DNA from 2 places in the Paenibacillus sp. W2I17 genome. Region 2 is predicted to be linked to the other one. Evidence: predicted binding sites of a transcription regulator. Region 2 holds the regulator's gene; the other holds the start of a gene.
What was found. Region 2 encodes Rex, which represses fermentation and respiration genes when NADH is low (regulators of the CRP and FNR family bind a similar motif). Its sites were predicted from a motif close to TTGTGAAATATTTCACAA; they were not measured.
Positions count from the first base shown of each region.

Region 1: a site for Rex is predicted at 6,386-6,403, ahead of nadA (quinolinate synthase NadA). Genes of this name have one in related genera too.

Region 1 covers NZ_JAUSXM010000001.1:4,532,597-4,540,884, forward strand. Annotated here, with positions in the region: gene QF041_RS20370 (peptidyl-prolyl cis-trans isomerase) at 93-1,043, opposite strand; gene hslO (Hsp33 family molecular chaperone HslO) at 1,067-1,957, opposite strand; gene QF041_RS20380 (type III pantothenate kinase) at 2,060-2,830, opposite strand; gene nadC (carboxylating nicotinate-nucleotide diphosphorylase) at 2,837-3,703, opposite strand; gene nadB (L-aspartate oxidase) at 3,700-5,340, opposite strand; gene nadA (quinolinate synthase NadA) at 5,376-6,314, opposite strand; gene ftsH (ATP-dependent zinc metalloprotease FtsH) at 6,613-8,288, opposite strand, start outside.
Region 2 covers NZ_JAUSXM010000001.1:212,412-220,699, forward strand. Annotated here, with positions in the region: gene dinG (ATP-dependent DNA helicase DinG) at 1-1,934, shown strand, start outside; gene QF041_RS01090 (redox-sensing transcriptional repressor Rex) at 2,153-2,806, shown strand; gene QF041_RS01095 (amidohydrolase) at 2,793-4,100, shown strand; gene QF041_RS01100 (cell wall elongation regulator TseB-like domain-containing protein) at 4,140-4,670, shown strand; gene QF041_RS01105 (hypothetical protein) at 4,972-5,499, shown strand; gene QF041_RS01110 (AAA family ATPase) at 5,492-6,994, shown strand; gene QF041_RS01115 (3-hydroxyacyl-CoA dehydrogenase family protein) at 7,128-8,000, shown strand; gene QF041_RS01120 (acetate/propionate family kinase) at 7,997-8,288, shown strand, end outside.

The DNA.
Region 1 (8,288 bases), 4.3 Mb from region 2:
CTCAAAAAAAATACTCTGCCTTTGGCCCTAAGACCGCAGACAGAGTATTTTTATCAAGATGCAGCAGTACGAGACAATCTTTTCCATTGCATTCAGGAGGCAGGAATCTCGGACAGGATTACGGCTTCATACTTGTTACGCAGCATTTGCTCTACCTGCGGCAACGGATCAGCCTGACTCAGAGCCAGTTGCATTCGAATCTCCTCATGGACCTCTTCGGCCGATTGCACCTGGCGTTCTTCTTTATCATTAAGTCTAATAATAACATAACCTTCTTCCACTCGAACCGGTCCGGCAATATCGCCTACATCCAGCCCTGCAGCAAGTTGAAGGATTTCTTCTGACTGGAATGGATCATTCCGCTCAATCCATCCCAGCCTCCCACCAGCATCACGAGAGAAGCTGTCTGTCGATTGCTTGCGAGCAGCTTCTTCAAAGTCCTCCCCCTTCTCCAACGCATCCAGTAAGGAATCGGCTTCATCTTCTTCCTTCACTACGATGATGGACAAGTCATATTTCTCGGGGGAAACGTAATCCTCACGGTGTTCAGTCCAGTAATGCTCAATATCTGCATCCTTGATCTGTATGCCGATCGTTGCGATTTTCTCAAGCAGCAGCCTGTAGCCGGCTTCCAACTCAAGTTCCTGTTTCGACAGGCCCAATTGAGACTTCATTTCGTCAAAATATGATTTCTCTGAATCGTACCCATCCATCGCGGCGGCAAGTTCTCTTGCAATCTCTTGGGGAGTGACGATCAGCTTGCGTTCAATTGCTTCGGCAAATACTGCTTTACGGTTTAACATCTGGAGTAATAACTCGCTGCCATAGCGTCTTTTCAGCGCATCGGTCCACTCTTTGTCCGTGATGACTTCTCCGTTGATCGTCGCTACGGTGCTTCCTTCTTCCGTATTGGCATCATGGGATGCATCTGCCTCGTCTTTGCCCTGTCTGAGACCATGCATAGCCATCACACTACCCATGACCAGCATACCTAGCGTCAAGACAATTACAGCCGTCCACAACCCTTTTTCCTGTCTTGTCATTCCGCATCCCGTCCCCGCATAGATCAGTTCTTGGCTTGCTCTAGGATGGTCTCAAGTTGTTCTTTGTTAAAGTCATAGGCTTCATTACAGAATTGGCAGACCACTTCAGCCTGGCCCTCTTCTTCAATTAATTGCTCCATCTCCGTTTGGCCCAGGCTGATCAGCGTCTTCTCTACTCGCTCACGTGAACACTCACAGCTAAAATTAATATCCAGTCCTTCCATCACTTGTACATCTGGCAACAATCGGCGAAGCAACTCTTCCAACTCAAGCCCCTGCTCCAGCAAAGTCGTCACTGGCGGCAACGTACTAATGGCGTTTTCGATCGCCGTGATCTCTGGATCTGTCAATCCCGGCAACAGCTGCATAATGAATCCACCTGAGACAATAACGGAATTATCCGTATCAACGAGCACACCAACGCCTACAGCAGAAGGTGTTTGCTCCGATTGCGCAAAGTAGTACGTGAAGTCTTCGCCCAGTTCTCCTGAAATAATAGGCACACTGCCACGATATGGTTCTTTCAGTCCCAAATCCTTCGTTATGTTGATGAAACCTTCCGTACCAACCGCGCCTGCAACGTCCAGTTTTCCCACACTATTGCTTGGCAAATGTACATGCGGATTAGAAACATATCCTCGTACTTCGCCTTTCGCATTGGCATCAGCTACAATCTGTCCAATGGGCCCATCACCGTTGACTTGTACCGTTAACTTCTCTTCACCTTTGAGCATTGCACCCATAATGGCTGCTGTTGTAACCGTACGCCCCATGGCAGCTGTAGCCGTGGGAAACGTATCGTGTCTTCTGCGTAGTTCCTCAACCAGTTCCGTAGTCTGGATAGCAAAGGCTCTTACCTTTCCATTCATTGCTGTACCACGAATTAACCGGTCATGCTTGTTGTTGTTTTCCAAGTCATTCAGCCTCCTTTGGCGTATCGCCATAATAGTATTACACAGAAAAAACGGCACAACACTTAAGCTGTAATCTCAGCCCGCTGTATGCCGTCTCTATGCTCACCTTTCCCGGTTCCGCTCATATATAATACGCAGCCCTTCAAGCGTAAGCAGCGGATCAACTTCCTCTATACTACGGGTTTCTTCTGCGATAAGTGTAGCGAGACCACCCGTCGCAATAACTCGGGGCTTCGCTCCCATCTCCTCGCGAATACGTTCTACAATACCATCTACCTGGCCCGCATAGCCAAATATAATACCCGCTTGCATGGCATGAATAGTATTACGGCCAATGACCTTTTTAGGTTTCTCCAGCTCTATACGAGGCAACTTGGATGCCCGCTCATAGAGCGCTTCAGTGGCAATCTGAATGCCAGGTACAATAGCTCCCCCCAGGTAGTGGCCTTTCTCGTCAATACAGTCAAAGGTCGTTGCAGTACCGAAATCGACCACGACGAGAGGGCCGCCATACTTCTCAACGGCTGCCACTGCATTAACAATACGATCTGCACCCACTTCACGAGGGTTCTCGTATCGCAGATTCAAGCCAGTTTTGATACCAGGCCCAACGAGCAAAGCTTTTTTGCCTACATACTTCTCGCACATCGCTTCGATTACATTCACCAGTGGCGGAACCACAGATGAGATGATGACACCTTCGATGTCACTTGCCCTGATGCCGGACATATGAAATAAATTATAAATCAATACGCCGTATTCATCCACTGTTGACTGACGTGATGTACTCAGACGAAAGTGGTGCAGCAATTCCCGGCCTTGATATACGCCGAGCACCATATTGCTGTTCCCCACGTCTACAACTAGAATCAAAGAGGTTCACCCCTCTTTCTTTTCATTTAAATCCAGACTAATATCCAGGCTCTCAAAGGAATAGGTTAACCTGCCAACCGAAATTACATCCACACCACTCTCTGCAATACCACGAATGGTCTGAAGAGACACGTTACCGGATGCTTCAACCTTCACATGAGGAGCCTGTTCACGAATAAGTTCAACCGCTTCACGCATCCGCTCTGGATGCATGTTATCCAGCATAATGATATCTGCACCGGCTTGCAAGGCTTCTCTCACCTGCTCCAGATTTTCAGTCTCCACTTCAATCGTCATCGTATGTGGGATAACGGTTCGCGCACGCTGTACCGCCTCGGTGATTCCGCCTGCACCCTTGATGTGGTTATCCTTAATCATAACGGCATCGTACAGTCCAAATCGATGATTCGCTCCGCCACCCACGCGCACTGCATATTTCTCAAGTAATCGGTGGCCCGGCGTTGTCTTACGTGTATCCACAAGCCTAGTCTCAAGACCATCCAGCACATCCACGTAGGCACGCGTACGCGTAGCTATTCCGGACATACGTTGCAGCAAGTTAAGTGCCAGTCGTTCCCCCGTAAGCAGTGAATGTGTACTTCCCTCTACCTCGGCCAAAATCGTGCCATGGGTAACCTTGTCTCCATCTGTTACCTTCGGTGTAAATACAAGATCAGGATCAACGACCTGAAATACAAGTTCAGCTACGGTCATGCCTGCAATAATACCATTGTCTTTGGCGTGTATAATGGCCTTGGATTGGTTGCCTGCTGGGATCGTCACACTTGTTGTAACGTCACCTGCACCAACATCTTCCCGAAGCCAGTTTTTGATTGATTCGATAAGCCCTTCATTATATCCGTTCAGTATCATGACATCAATTCCTCCACAATCGCTTGTTCTCGCTGCTGCAGGCTATGCTTCTGCCACACGATATCATCACGTGCCGGGAAATCCTCACGATAGTGAGCCCCCCGACTCTCCTCGCGGTGTAATGCTCCGCTGGTAACTAACCAGGCACAGGTCAGAAGGTTGGCATACTCCAGCTCTTCCTTATGAGTGAGTGTCTGATCAAAAAATTGCAATTCCTGTTGCAGCTTGTCCATAGCCTTCTGCAAATCCTCACCATTCCGGCGCAAGCCTACCTGACGAACCATCATTTTCTGTAACCGTAAGCGTCTTTCGGATACCGGCTTTTGCTCTTCCGTGATCTTATTGATCTTGTTATTCATATCCACAGACGAAGGCGCTCCTCCTCTTGCTTTTAATAAACCAAGCGGAGGGAGAGATTGAATACGATCAACAATTCTCCGCCCAAATACAATCGCTTCTGATAAAGAGTTGCTTGCCAGACGGTTAGCTCCGTGCACTCCTGTAGAAGACACCTCACCACAAGCAAATAATCGGGAGATGCTGCTCTCTCCACTTAAATCCGTTTTCACTCCACCCATCATGTAATGGGCAGCAGGTGCAACGGGAATCCAGTCCGTTGTCATGTCCAATCCATAACGCATACAAGTTTCATATATGGTAGGGAACCGATGCTTGGTCATCTCTGGCTGTTCATGCGTAATGTCCAAGTACACAAAGGTACTGTTGGTGGACTCCATCTCACTAACAATCGCTCGTGCCACGATATCGCGTGGGGCCAGTTCAAGCTGGGCATGATAACGATCCATGAAGCGCTCGCCCTTCACATTGCGCAAATATGCCCCTTCGCCGCGTACGGCTTCTGACACAAGGAAACGCGGGGCCCCCGGGTAACATAGAGAGGTGGGGTGGAATTGGATAAATTCCATGTCACGAACAATAGCCCCAGCCCGATAGGCCATGGCTACACCATCGGCAGTAGCTACATCCGGATTCGTCGTGTATCGGTACAGTTGCCCTGCCCCACCAGAGCAAAGAACAGTTGCCTGTGCCTTCACGAACACTTGCGATCCGTCATCCTTCTGAACCAGAGCGCCAATGCATTCCCCTCGATCTCGATCTGTAATCAGGTCAACAACAAAATGCTCATCCCATACTTCAATCCCAGGATGTTCATTCACTTCAACAGCAAGTGCACGTACAATCTCATATCCTGTTGCATCTCCGTTGGCATGCAAAATACGGCGGTGGCTATGCGCACCTTCCTGCGTCAACGCCAACTCGCCGTTCTCCAGATCAAATAAAGTACCCAAACGAATCAGTTCCTTCACTCCGTCCGGGCCCTCATTCACCAATACCTCTACCGCTTCGGAGCGGCATAAGCCCGCTCCTGCTACAAGTGTGTCCTGCAAGTGGTAAGCAGGTGAATCATCCTCAGCAATAACCGCAGCGATGCCTCCCTGCGCATATCTGGTGTTACTTTCAAGTAATGACTTCTTCGTGATCATTAATACACGTTGTTGTTCACTTGCCTTAATGGCAGTAAACAAACCAGCAATCCCTGAGCCTATAACCAGTACATCCGTCTCTACCATGGGTAGCGCAGACAGATCAAAATCAACTAAATATTGCGGTATCATGTTATTCACCTGTCTTGGAGCAAGAGTAGCGCATCCTACTTTACCAACAACATGCGCTCTAGTGATTCTCTGGCTTTGTCGGCAACGGCCGGTGGCACGTAGATTTGCGGCTTCATCGTTTCCAGGCATTTCACCAGTTTCTTCAAGTTGTTCACCTTCATGTTGGGACATACGAGGAACTTTGTAGCAAAGTGGAACTGTTTATCCGGACTATCCAGACGAAGCTGATATCCTGTACCATCTTCGGTACCTACGATAAATTCCTTCGCTGATGAATTTTTGCAATACTCCAGAATAGCTGTTGTGCTGCCTACAAAATCACCCATTTCTACAACCTCAGGGCGACACTCTGGATGGACAACAAACTCTGCATTTGGATGCTTGGCTCTCATCTCTACCACATCTTTAACTGTAAGCATATCGTGAGTGTTGCAGTAGCCTTCCCAGATAATCATTTTCTTGTCGGTATGCTGCTGCACATAATGCCCCAGGTTTTTATCCGGTACCCAGATAATTTCGTCGGAATCCACCGATTGAATAACCTTGACTGCGTTCGCCGATGTACAACAGATGTCAGTCTCTGCTTTGATCTCAGCCGAGGAATTGATATACGTAACCACCTTGGCATTAGGATGTTGTGCTTTCAATTTGCGTAGTCCATCCACATTCACCATATCTGCCATTGGGCAGCCTGCACGTTCGTCCGGGATAATAACTGTTTTATTTGGCGCAAGAATTTTAGCGCTTTCACCCATAAAATGAACACCACAGAAAACGATCACATCCGCATCTGTTTGGGCTGCCTTCTGGGCTAATAGAAACGAATCTCCACGGAAGTCGGCAACCTCCTGTACTTCGTCACGTTGATAATAATGGGCAAGAATAATGGCATTACGTTCCTTTTTCAACACCATAAGCCGCTCACGCAGCTCGCGGTTCATCTCAGCCTTGCGCTCTAAAGCCAGAGCTTCCACCTGTGATCCTCTCCTTTATCGGGACAGCGTCATGCGCTGTTTCGTGGGCTAACCTAAGTCGTTATCTTCGCTTGAGAAACGAATCACAAGCGGTTTAACAACTAATTTACACAACGTTCACGACTCTGTCAATAAATGAAAAAGGCCCGGAACAGCGCTGTAACCACCTGTTTGCTAACTGGTTCGCCATCTAACTCCCGTTTATCTTTATCTATCCTCTTTTAAAATAATGGATAAAAAAAGAGAGCCCGAGGGCTCTCTTGATTTCACCTGCTATCATAGCCAGATGTATTGTGCATTAAGACGTTGGCTTTGTTCCGCCATCATCCGGGTTATTGTTATTACCCTTTTCCAGATTCGGAGCTTCGTTTGGAATATCTCCGGCTGGTGGCTCAGGCGTTTCATCTTTACCTTGAATACGAACACGCACATCACCGATGGTGTCGATGATTGGCTCTCCGCCTTCAGTTGGTGTGCCTTCACCATCATTGTCATTCTCTGCTTTTGGAGTCAAAGAACCTGTTTCGATCAATTGCTTGATCTGATCCATTTCCAAAGTCTCAACCTCAAGCAAAGTTTGAGCGATCAGGTGCATCTCTTTTGAATGTTTAACAAGCAAGTCCTTACACTTCTCATAACAGTCATTGATAAAGCGTTGCATTTCCTGATCAATCTCGTAAGCAATGGAATCCGAGTAATTCTGTTCATGACCGATATCCCGACCAAGGAATACCTGTCCTTGTGAACTTCCGAATTGCATAGGTCCCAATTTCTCACTCATACCGTATTCCATAACCATGCTGCGAACAATACCTGTCGCTTGCTGGAAGTCACTGTATGCACCAGTACCAATTTCTCCGATGAACAATTCTTCAGCTACACGACCCCCGAGAAGTCCGGTTACTTTATCCAGCAATTCCTGCTTGGTAACCAGCATACGGTCTTCTTTTGGCAACATGATTACATATCCACCCGCACGTCCGCGCGGAATAATGGTCACTTTATGTACCATATCAGCATGTTCGAGGAAGTATCCTACAATGGTATGACCTGCTTCGTGATAAGCAACGATTCGTTTCTCACGATCACTGATGACACGGCTTTTCTTCTCCGTACCAACGATGACACGGTCAATCGCTTCGTCAACTTCCTTCATGGAAATATCTTTACGGTTACGACGCGCTGCAAGCAATGCCGCTTCGTTCAAGAGATTCTCCAAATCCGCACCAGAGAAACCTGTTGTACGCTTCGCGATAATATCCATCTTCACATCTTTGGTCAGTGGTTTATTACGGGAATGTACTTTCAGGACAGCTTCACGACCTCTTACATCAGGGCGGTCAACCGTAATTTGACGGTCAAAACGTCCTGGACGCAGCAAGGCAGGGTCCAAAATATCTGCACGGTTCGTTGCGGCTATGATGATAATACCTTCGTTAACTCCGAATCCGTCCATCTCAACGAGCAACTGGTTGAGTGTCTGTTCACGTTCATCGTGACCACCACCGAGACCAGCACCACGCTGACGTCCTACAGCATCAATCTCATCGATAAAGATGATACATGGGGCATTTTTCTTCGCATTTTCAAACAAATCACGTACACGTGATGCACCGACACCGACAAACATTTCCACGAAGTCGGAACCTGAAATTGTGAAGAATGGTACACCCGCTTCACCGGCTACGGCACGAGCGAGCAATGTTTTACCGGTACCTGGAGGCCCTACGAGCAATACGCCCTTAGGAATCCGTGCACCTACTGCTGCGAATTTACGAGGGTCCTTGAGGAAGTCTACAACCTCAACAAGTTCCTGTTTCTCTTCGTCAGCACCCGCAACATCTTCAAATGTAACCCGCTTCTTCTCTTCGTTGTAGAGACGAGCACGGCTTTTACCAAAGTTCATTACTTTACCGCCGCCGCCTTGAGCCTGATTAAACAGGAAGAAGAACAGCAGGAACATAATGATCAAAG
Region 2 (8,288 bases):
AACAGAAAGTTATGGTTAGCACGCATACAATCAATCTGCAGGAGCAATTGAGAGAGCGGGACATTCCGATGCTTACCCAAGTGGTTCCATTCCCGTTTAAAGCTGCTGTCTTCAAAGGACGTGGACATTACCTGTGCCTGCGCAAATTTGAACACAAAATCAATAAACGTGAATTCGCCACACCTAAAGAGGATTATTTCACAGCAGCTCAGATGATTGTCTGGCTTACGCAGACCGAAACCGGAGATGATGAGGAACTTAACCTTAGCGGACGCGGAGGGGACTTCTGGGAGACGGTACAGAGCGAATCTGAGTCTTGTCTGGGAAGATCATGTCCATGGTTCCGCAAATGTTTCTACCATCGTGCCAAACATGAGGCAGGGTTGTCTGATATCGTAATCACCAATCACTCCAAATTATTTACGGATGTGAAAGCCGCGCATCAGCTGCTGCCAGCCTATGAGAGTCTTGTGATCGACGAGGCACATCATCTGGAGGATGTCGCTGGTAAACATCTTGGAATGCATATGAAATATTTCACCTTGGTTCATACACTGACCCGCCTATTTAAAGACAGTCGTAATGGTCAGCTGCCTATGCTTCGTTCGCAGTTATCCGGGCATGAAAATTCGGTGCAATGGGGCTCCATGGTGGATCAGATGTTCCCGCTCGCTCTTGAAGTTAAGGAGCTGTGGGATCGTATGAGCGATGCCTTGTTCGGTCTGTTGCCTGAACGAAGTGATGCTTCACCGGGAGAGACGGGGCAATTTTCACTGCGTCTGAAAGCATCTCAGAAACCTGCAAAATGGCAGGAGTTGCAGGATCTGGAGAACCAGATCTATGTGACTCTGGGCGATTTGGTTCGAAAAGGGGACAAATTGCTGCTTGAGGTGAAAGAGGATCAGGATGATTATCAATCGGATAGTTTGATCACGGACATTACAGGATTGCTGAAAGATCTGACCACATTGAAGGAGAATCTACGTTTCTTCATGCGTATGGATGATGCTAAAACGGTATACTGGATGGAAGCCAGCGGCCAGTTCCGCAGCAAATCTCTCCAGCTGTATGCCGTACCTGTAGATGTCAGTGCACAACTTAAGGATTTATTTTTTGATAAAAAGAAAAGTGTTGTGCTTACATCAGCTACGCTTTCAGTGGATAAGTCATTCCAGTTCATGATTGAGCAGCTTGGCTTACAGGAAGCCTCTGAGAATAATCGGCTGTTAACGTCGATGTTGCCATCACCTTTCAACTATCGCGATCAGGCACTTCTGGTGATTCCGCGTGATTTCCCAAGTGTGAAGGGAAGTGTGGGTGATGCGCACTTTGTTAATATGCTGGTGCAATCACTCGCAGAGACGGCAATTGCTACGCGTGGACGCATGATGGTTCTGTTTACTTCATACAAGATGCTGCGACAGGTCTATGATCCGCTGAAGGAGGCGCTATCTGGTAACGACATCTCGTTGCTTGGGCAAGGCGTTGACAGTGGAAGTCGTTCCAAATTGACTCGCAGGTTCCAAGATGCCAAAGCAACGGTACTTTTGGGCACAAGCAGCTTCTGGGAGGGTGTAGATATCCCGGGAGAGGCCCTAACCTGTCTCGCTATTGTTCGACTGCCTTTCCAGCCACCGAATCATCCGTTGGTGGAAGCCAAGAGTGAGCTGCTTCAGCAACAGAAGAAAAATCCGTTCATGAAACTGTCCGTGCCGCAAGCGGTCATTCGTTTCAAACAGGGATTTGGCCGGTTGGTGCGTACAGCGAAGGACAGAGGAATTGTCATTGTTTATGATACACGGGTGATTGAAGCGTACTATGGTAAATTCTTTTTATATTCATTACCTGGTCCCAAAATGGAACACATGCTCACGGAGCAGATGGTTCCACGAATTACCGATTGGTTGGAAAAACCTGCTAATGAACAAAAATAATGGTTGTTTTGTTCGTTATATCATTGCATGAAACTATTGTTTGGCGTTAAACTTTATTAGATATTCCCGTATCCGATTAAAGCAGTTGCACGCAAGAACTTATAACCTAAATTACAAGGAGCATTCTGTATAAAATGTCACGTTTATCTTTGAGTTTATACAGAATGCTCATCTTTTCATCTATTATTTTATCGTGGCCTTGGTAAGGGGGAGCAAGAATGAAATCGGATAAAATTTCGGAAGCGGTGGTACGACGTCTGCCTGTATACTTGCGTTATTTGAACGAGTTGCATCAGCGTGAGGTGGCTACTGTTTCTTCTCAAGAGCTTGGACAGAGGCTGGATCTGAATCCGGCCCAAATTCGTAAAGACCTGGCTTACTTCGGTGATTTTGGTCGTAAAGGGATCGGGTATGATGTATCCTATTTGATCGAGAAAATTCGTCACATTCTAAAAATCGATCAGCAAATTAATGTAGCTCTGGTAGGAGCGGGTAATCTCGGTCAAGCCTTGTCCAACTACAACGCATATCTGAAAGACAACATGAAGATTGTTGCTGTATTTGATGCATATGGACCGAAGATTGGTAGTCAAATCAACAGTTTGACGGTAAAACCAATGGATGAATTGACGGAAGCGGTTAAAACGGAAAACATCCGCATCGGTATTATTACGGTTCCGGATACGGAAGCCCAAAATGTAGCGGATCAGCTTATTGAATCCGGAATCGAAGCGATCCTTAATTTTGCACCAACCATTCTAAAAACACCGCCGCATATCCGCATTCACCATGCTGACTTTACAACGGATCTGCTTAGTTTGGCCTATTACTTGGAGACTGGAAAGGACGACGAGGAAGATGACAACAAATAGATGGGTAATTCACAACGGCAAATTTGCCGTTAATGAAGGCGGCACAACATGGAACGTGGTTCAAGGATACATGGTTGTTGAGGATGACAAGATTGTGCATATTGGTGAGACATTGCCGGATGGAGACAAAAATAGTACCAAAGTAGATGGAAAAGGACTGTTCTTCCTGCCGGGTCTGATCAATACGCATGGTCATGCAGCAATGTCGTTGCTCAGAGGGCACGGAGACGATCTTGCGTTGCAAGTATGGTTGCAGGAAAAAATGTGGCCGATGGAAGCGAAAATGACTTCAGAAGATGTATATTGGGGAACCTCGCTATCGGTGCTTGAAATGTTGAAAGGCGGAACTACAGCGTTCTTGGACATGTACGATCACATGGATCAAGTTGCCAAAGTTGTGGAGCAATCCGGCGTTAGAGCAGCACTGGCACGTGGTGTAATCGGACTGTGCTCGGAAGAAGAGCAACTGCGGAAGCTGGAGGAGTCGGCAGCGTTTGCACGTGAGTGGAATGGACAGGCAGATGGTCGCATTACAACCGTAATCTCGCCACATGCACCATATACATGCCCTCCTGACTACATAGAGAAGCTTGTGCAGGTCGCGAACGATCTGAACCTTCCTCTCCATACACATATGTCTGAAACGCTTCGTGAAGTGGAGCAGAACGTGGCTGATTATGGACTGCGTCCTGTGGCACATTTGGAGAAACTGGGCTTTTTCTCCCGTCCATCTCTGGTTGCACATGCGGTGCATCTTAATGACGAAGAAATTGAAATTTTGGCCCGTCATGATGTGGCTGTATCCCATAACCCGGGAAGTAACCTGAAACTCGCTTCCGGTGTTGCGCGGGTACCTGCGTTGCTGAAAGCAGGAGTTACCGTGTCACTCGGAACAGACGGACCGGCAAGCAACAACAACCTGGATATGTTCGAGGAAATGAGACTGGCTGCATTGATCCACAAAGGTGTATCTGGTGACCCGACGGCAGTACCAGCAGGCGAAGCGTTACTACTCGGAACGTCATATGGTGCCAAATCTATCTTCTTGAACAATACCGGAGCGCTTCAGGTCGGCATGAAGGCTGATTTTATCGCCCTTGACATTGAACAGGCACATTTCTATCCACATACAGACCTGATCTCACATACGATCTACTCGGCTTCTGCCAAAGATGTTGAGCACGTATGGGTGGATGGAAAACAAGTGGTGAAACATGGCGAATGTCTGACGCTGGATGAAGAACGCATTTTGCGTGAGTCTCAATTGGCATTTGATGGTCTGCTTGCTCGTTAATTGCAGGACAGAGCATCATAGGGAAAGGAAGTTCGGCTTTTGAAGAAAAAAAAGAAGTGGATATGGATTTCGCTGCTTGCACTAGTTCTGATTCTGTTTGGACTTCAGCGTTATTACGTCTATGTCACACAGGACCAACGTAAGGAAGAAGCGCTCGCCATACAAGCAGCACAGAAGCAACTGGGCATTACATCCTATGATGAATTGCGCAAGTACATCTGGGGAGACAAAGAAGGCTCTGACAACATCTACTGGACCCTGATCGGCAAAAATAAGGATAACCAGGATGTTATGGTCTGGGTTAAATTCGATGCAAACAATCAACCGGCTACGGGGGCAAACGCTGTACACAGTGAGCTGCTGCAGAATGGCATGTCCGAAGCGCAGATCCGCAATCGCTTCAGTTCTGAAGTTCCTGCCGGCGAGATTAAACGAATCATGCCCGGAGTTGTGAATGGAATATATGTGTGGCAAGTGTATTATAAAGACGGTACGCATAACCACTATCGCTTTTATCGTTTTAGCAACGGAGAACAGGTGGACCTGGTCTATACACTCCCGAACAGCTAGAACAAATAGAGCGACATAACTAGAGAATTAAAGAAATGAAAGAACCGGCAGACGGATATCCGACTGAACCGGTTCTTTGTGTTGTCTGTAAACATTCTTGATTTAAATAGTTAAAATTAATAATTTATTCATATTTTCACCTTCGAAAATGTATATACGATGTGATATACTCAGATATGTACTCAAAGTTACATTCAAAAACAAACAAACCTGTCGAAATTCTCGCAGGAGTCAATGTGCACATATTCGTATATACCAATAAGCCAGTAGGTTAGGCCAAAATCTGGGAGGGGTAATTCACTTGAAGCTAAAAGTATTGCCTATTGCTTTAACTGCCGTCATTTCAGCCGTTGTGTTGTTTGGAGGTTGGTTTGTATATCGTCAGGTGGCCGTGCAGAATCCGATTGAAAAGATGGTTACCCAGTACGATGGAGTCAATGACGTTCAATTAACTATTAACCGCGATGACGTACAATTGAAACTGGATCTGCAACCTGATGTTGATTTGGGCAGACTGGTACAATATATTCACAAAGAAGGACAGACATTAATTGGAACACGTTCACTAAAGTTGGATGTTGTGGATCATTCCAGTGAAGCACTGGAAAGTTGGTGGGGGGATGCGATGTTTACCGTAGCTCAGGCGATGGAGAACAAGCAATACACCGAGATTACACCAACGTTGTCAAAGATGGCGACGAATGGAATTAAGGTAAATACAGCGATGGATGACAACAATGTATATGTCAGTCTCAGAGACGGAGATGCCAGCAAGTTTATTATTCTGCCGCGTGTGCCCGGTCAGATAGGAGTGTGGCCTAATGCCTAAATGGACAAAAGAAGTTGCCATCGGATTTTTTCCCGTATTGATTATTTTCCTTGCTTTTACTGGTGTTAATATTGTTCCGATTCTGATTGCAGCGGTACTTGTCGGAGCTTTGCTGTTCATGATGCAAATGCGTGGCGGGATTACAGTAGGCGCTGCACAGGAACGTAAACGGAAGAAAAAAGGACCTTCCAAGCTTACTTTTGAAGAAATTGGCGGACAGGACAGTGCCAAGCAGGAATTGCGTGAAGCGCTTGACTTTCTCATCAAACATGAAGAAATTCGGAAGTTTGGGATTCGTCCGTTAAAAGGGATCTTGCTGACGGGCCCTCCAGGGACAGGGAAAACGTTGATGGCCAAGGCTGCTGCCCATTACACCGATTCTGTTTTTGTAGCAGCATCGGGTAGTGAGTTCGTGGAAATGTATGTTGGTGTGGGTGCCAGCAGAATTCGGGATTTGTTCAAGGACGCGAGGACCCGTGCCACCAAGGAAAATAAGGAAAACGCTATTATCTTTATCGATGAAATCGATGTCATCGGGGGTAAACGTGAAGGTGGTCAACAGCGTGAATATGATCAGACCCTGAATCAGCTCCTGACGGAAATGGATGGGATCTATTCTTCCGATACGCCAAGAATTCTGGTTATCGCTGCAACGAACCGTAAAGAGATGCTGGATAGCGCCCTGACGCGACCGGGACGTTTTGACCGCCACATTCAAGTGGACTTGCCTGACAAAAAGGGTAGAAAGCATATTCTGGAACTGCATGCGGTGAATAAACCTCTGATGAAGGAAGTTAATCTGGAGAAAACAGCTGAAGAATCGTATGGTTTCTCCGGTGCACAGCTCGAAAGTGTGATGAACGAAGCAGCTATATACGCTATGCGGGACGGGATGTTAAACATTGAACAGCGGCATTTGTCCATGGCTATTGATAAGGTCATGATGGGTGAGAAGACAGACCGTGAGTCCAGTGTGGAAGAGAAGAAAAGGGTCGCCATTCATGAATTGGGACATGCCATTATGGCAGAACTCGTTCGCCCAGGCAGTGTTAGTCAGGTGGCACTTAGTCCGCGTGGTCAGGCGCTGGGATATGTACGTCATAACCCGCAACAAGAACAGTTCCTCTATACAAAGCGCTTCCTGGAAGAGCAGATCATGATTGCACTTGGAGGAGCAGCTGCGGAGGAAATGTACTACGGTGGTCGTTCCACAGGTTCACGCAATGACTTTGATCAGGCAACCAATGTTGTACAGACCATGATGGCTTCGGGGTTGACTTCACTTGGGATTGTGAACATGGATATGGTAACAACCGAGGAACTGATGCGAGAGAATAAATTAATTCTGCAAGAACTGATGGAACAGACAAAGCAGTTGCTTGAAGAACAACGGACAATTTTCGACAATTCACTCGACATCCTGATTCGTGAGGAAGTTTTGTCCGGCGAGCAATTTCGTTGTCAATTTCGTGACAGTGCCCTTCTACCAGCATAATTTATTTATGCTGGTTATTTTTTTTTACATTTCACTCGTGCTAAGATATTATTATATGTTGGGTCGAAATTTGTAATTTTCGGCGAACAGGGTACAATAGAGAAATAGAGAACCGAAAGGATGGAGCAGAACCATGTTTTTCAAAAAAATAGGAGTTGTCGGCGGCGGTACGATGGGGCAAGGTATTTCCCAGATGCTCGCAGCCAAAGGACTTGATGTGCTTCTCGTGGAGCATACAACACAAAAGCTGGACCATGCATATGACATGATCGAAACCAATCTGGATAAACAACTGGAGAAATGGGCGATTACAAAAGCGGAGAAGAAATTGATTCTTTCCCGTATTACCAAGGTAGCTCATTTAGCTGAACTTGGAACTTGCGACATGGTCATTGAGACAATTTCAGAGGATCTGGATGCGAAAAAAGCAGTATTCAGCCAACTGGACCAAGTTTGTCCAAGCAATGTCATTCTGGCAAGTAATACATCCACGCTGAGTTTGACCGAGCTTGCAAGCTCGACCAAATACCCAGAGCGTGTTATTGGTATGCACTTTATTCACCCGGTATCCCGGGTTGATCTTGTAGAGATTATTCGTGGACTGAAAACTTCGGATACAACATTCGAAGAGACCAGACGTTTTGTTGAAGAAGTAGCGGACAAAAAAGGAGTCATGATCTATGAATCACCTGGATTCGTAACTTCCCGCTTGATCTGCCTGCTGATTAACGAAGCGTTGCATGTATTGCAAGAAGGTGTTGCATCTGCTGAAGATATCGATGATGCAATGCGTATCGGATACAACTTCCAACATGGACCACTCGAAATGGCTGACCGTTTTGGATTGGATTCTGTTGAAGCTGCACTCGAAAGAATGTTCCGTGAATTCGGAGAATTGAAATATCGTCCTTCAACAGTCCTGAAGAAAATGGTGCGTGCAGGACACCTGGGTGCCAAAACAGGCGAAGGATTCTTCAAGTACGACAAGGATGGTGACCGACTGTGAAAGTACTCGTAATTAATGCGGGGAGTTCCTCGCTCAAATATCAACTGTATAATATGACTGACGAATCTGTACTGGCTAAAGGTTTGGTAGAACGGATCGGAATGGATTCCTCCATTCTGACACACAAACCGACAGGCCGTGAGGATGTTACAGAAGTTAGTGAAATTCTGGAGCATACAACAGCAATCCGTAAAGTTATTGATATTTTGACTCACAAAGAAAATGGTGTACTGGATTCTGTAAGTGAAATTCAAGCTGTTGGACACCGTGTTGTTCACGGTGGTGAAG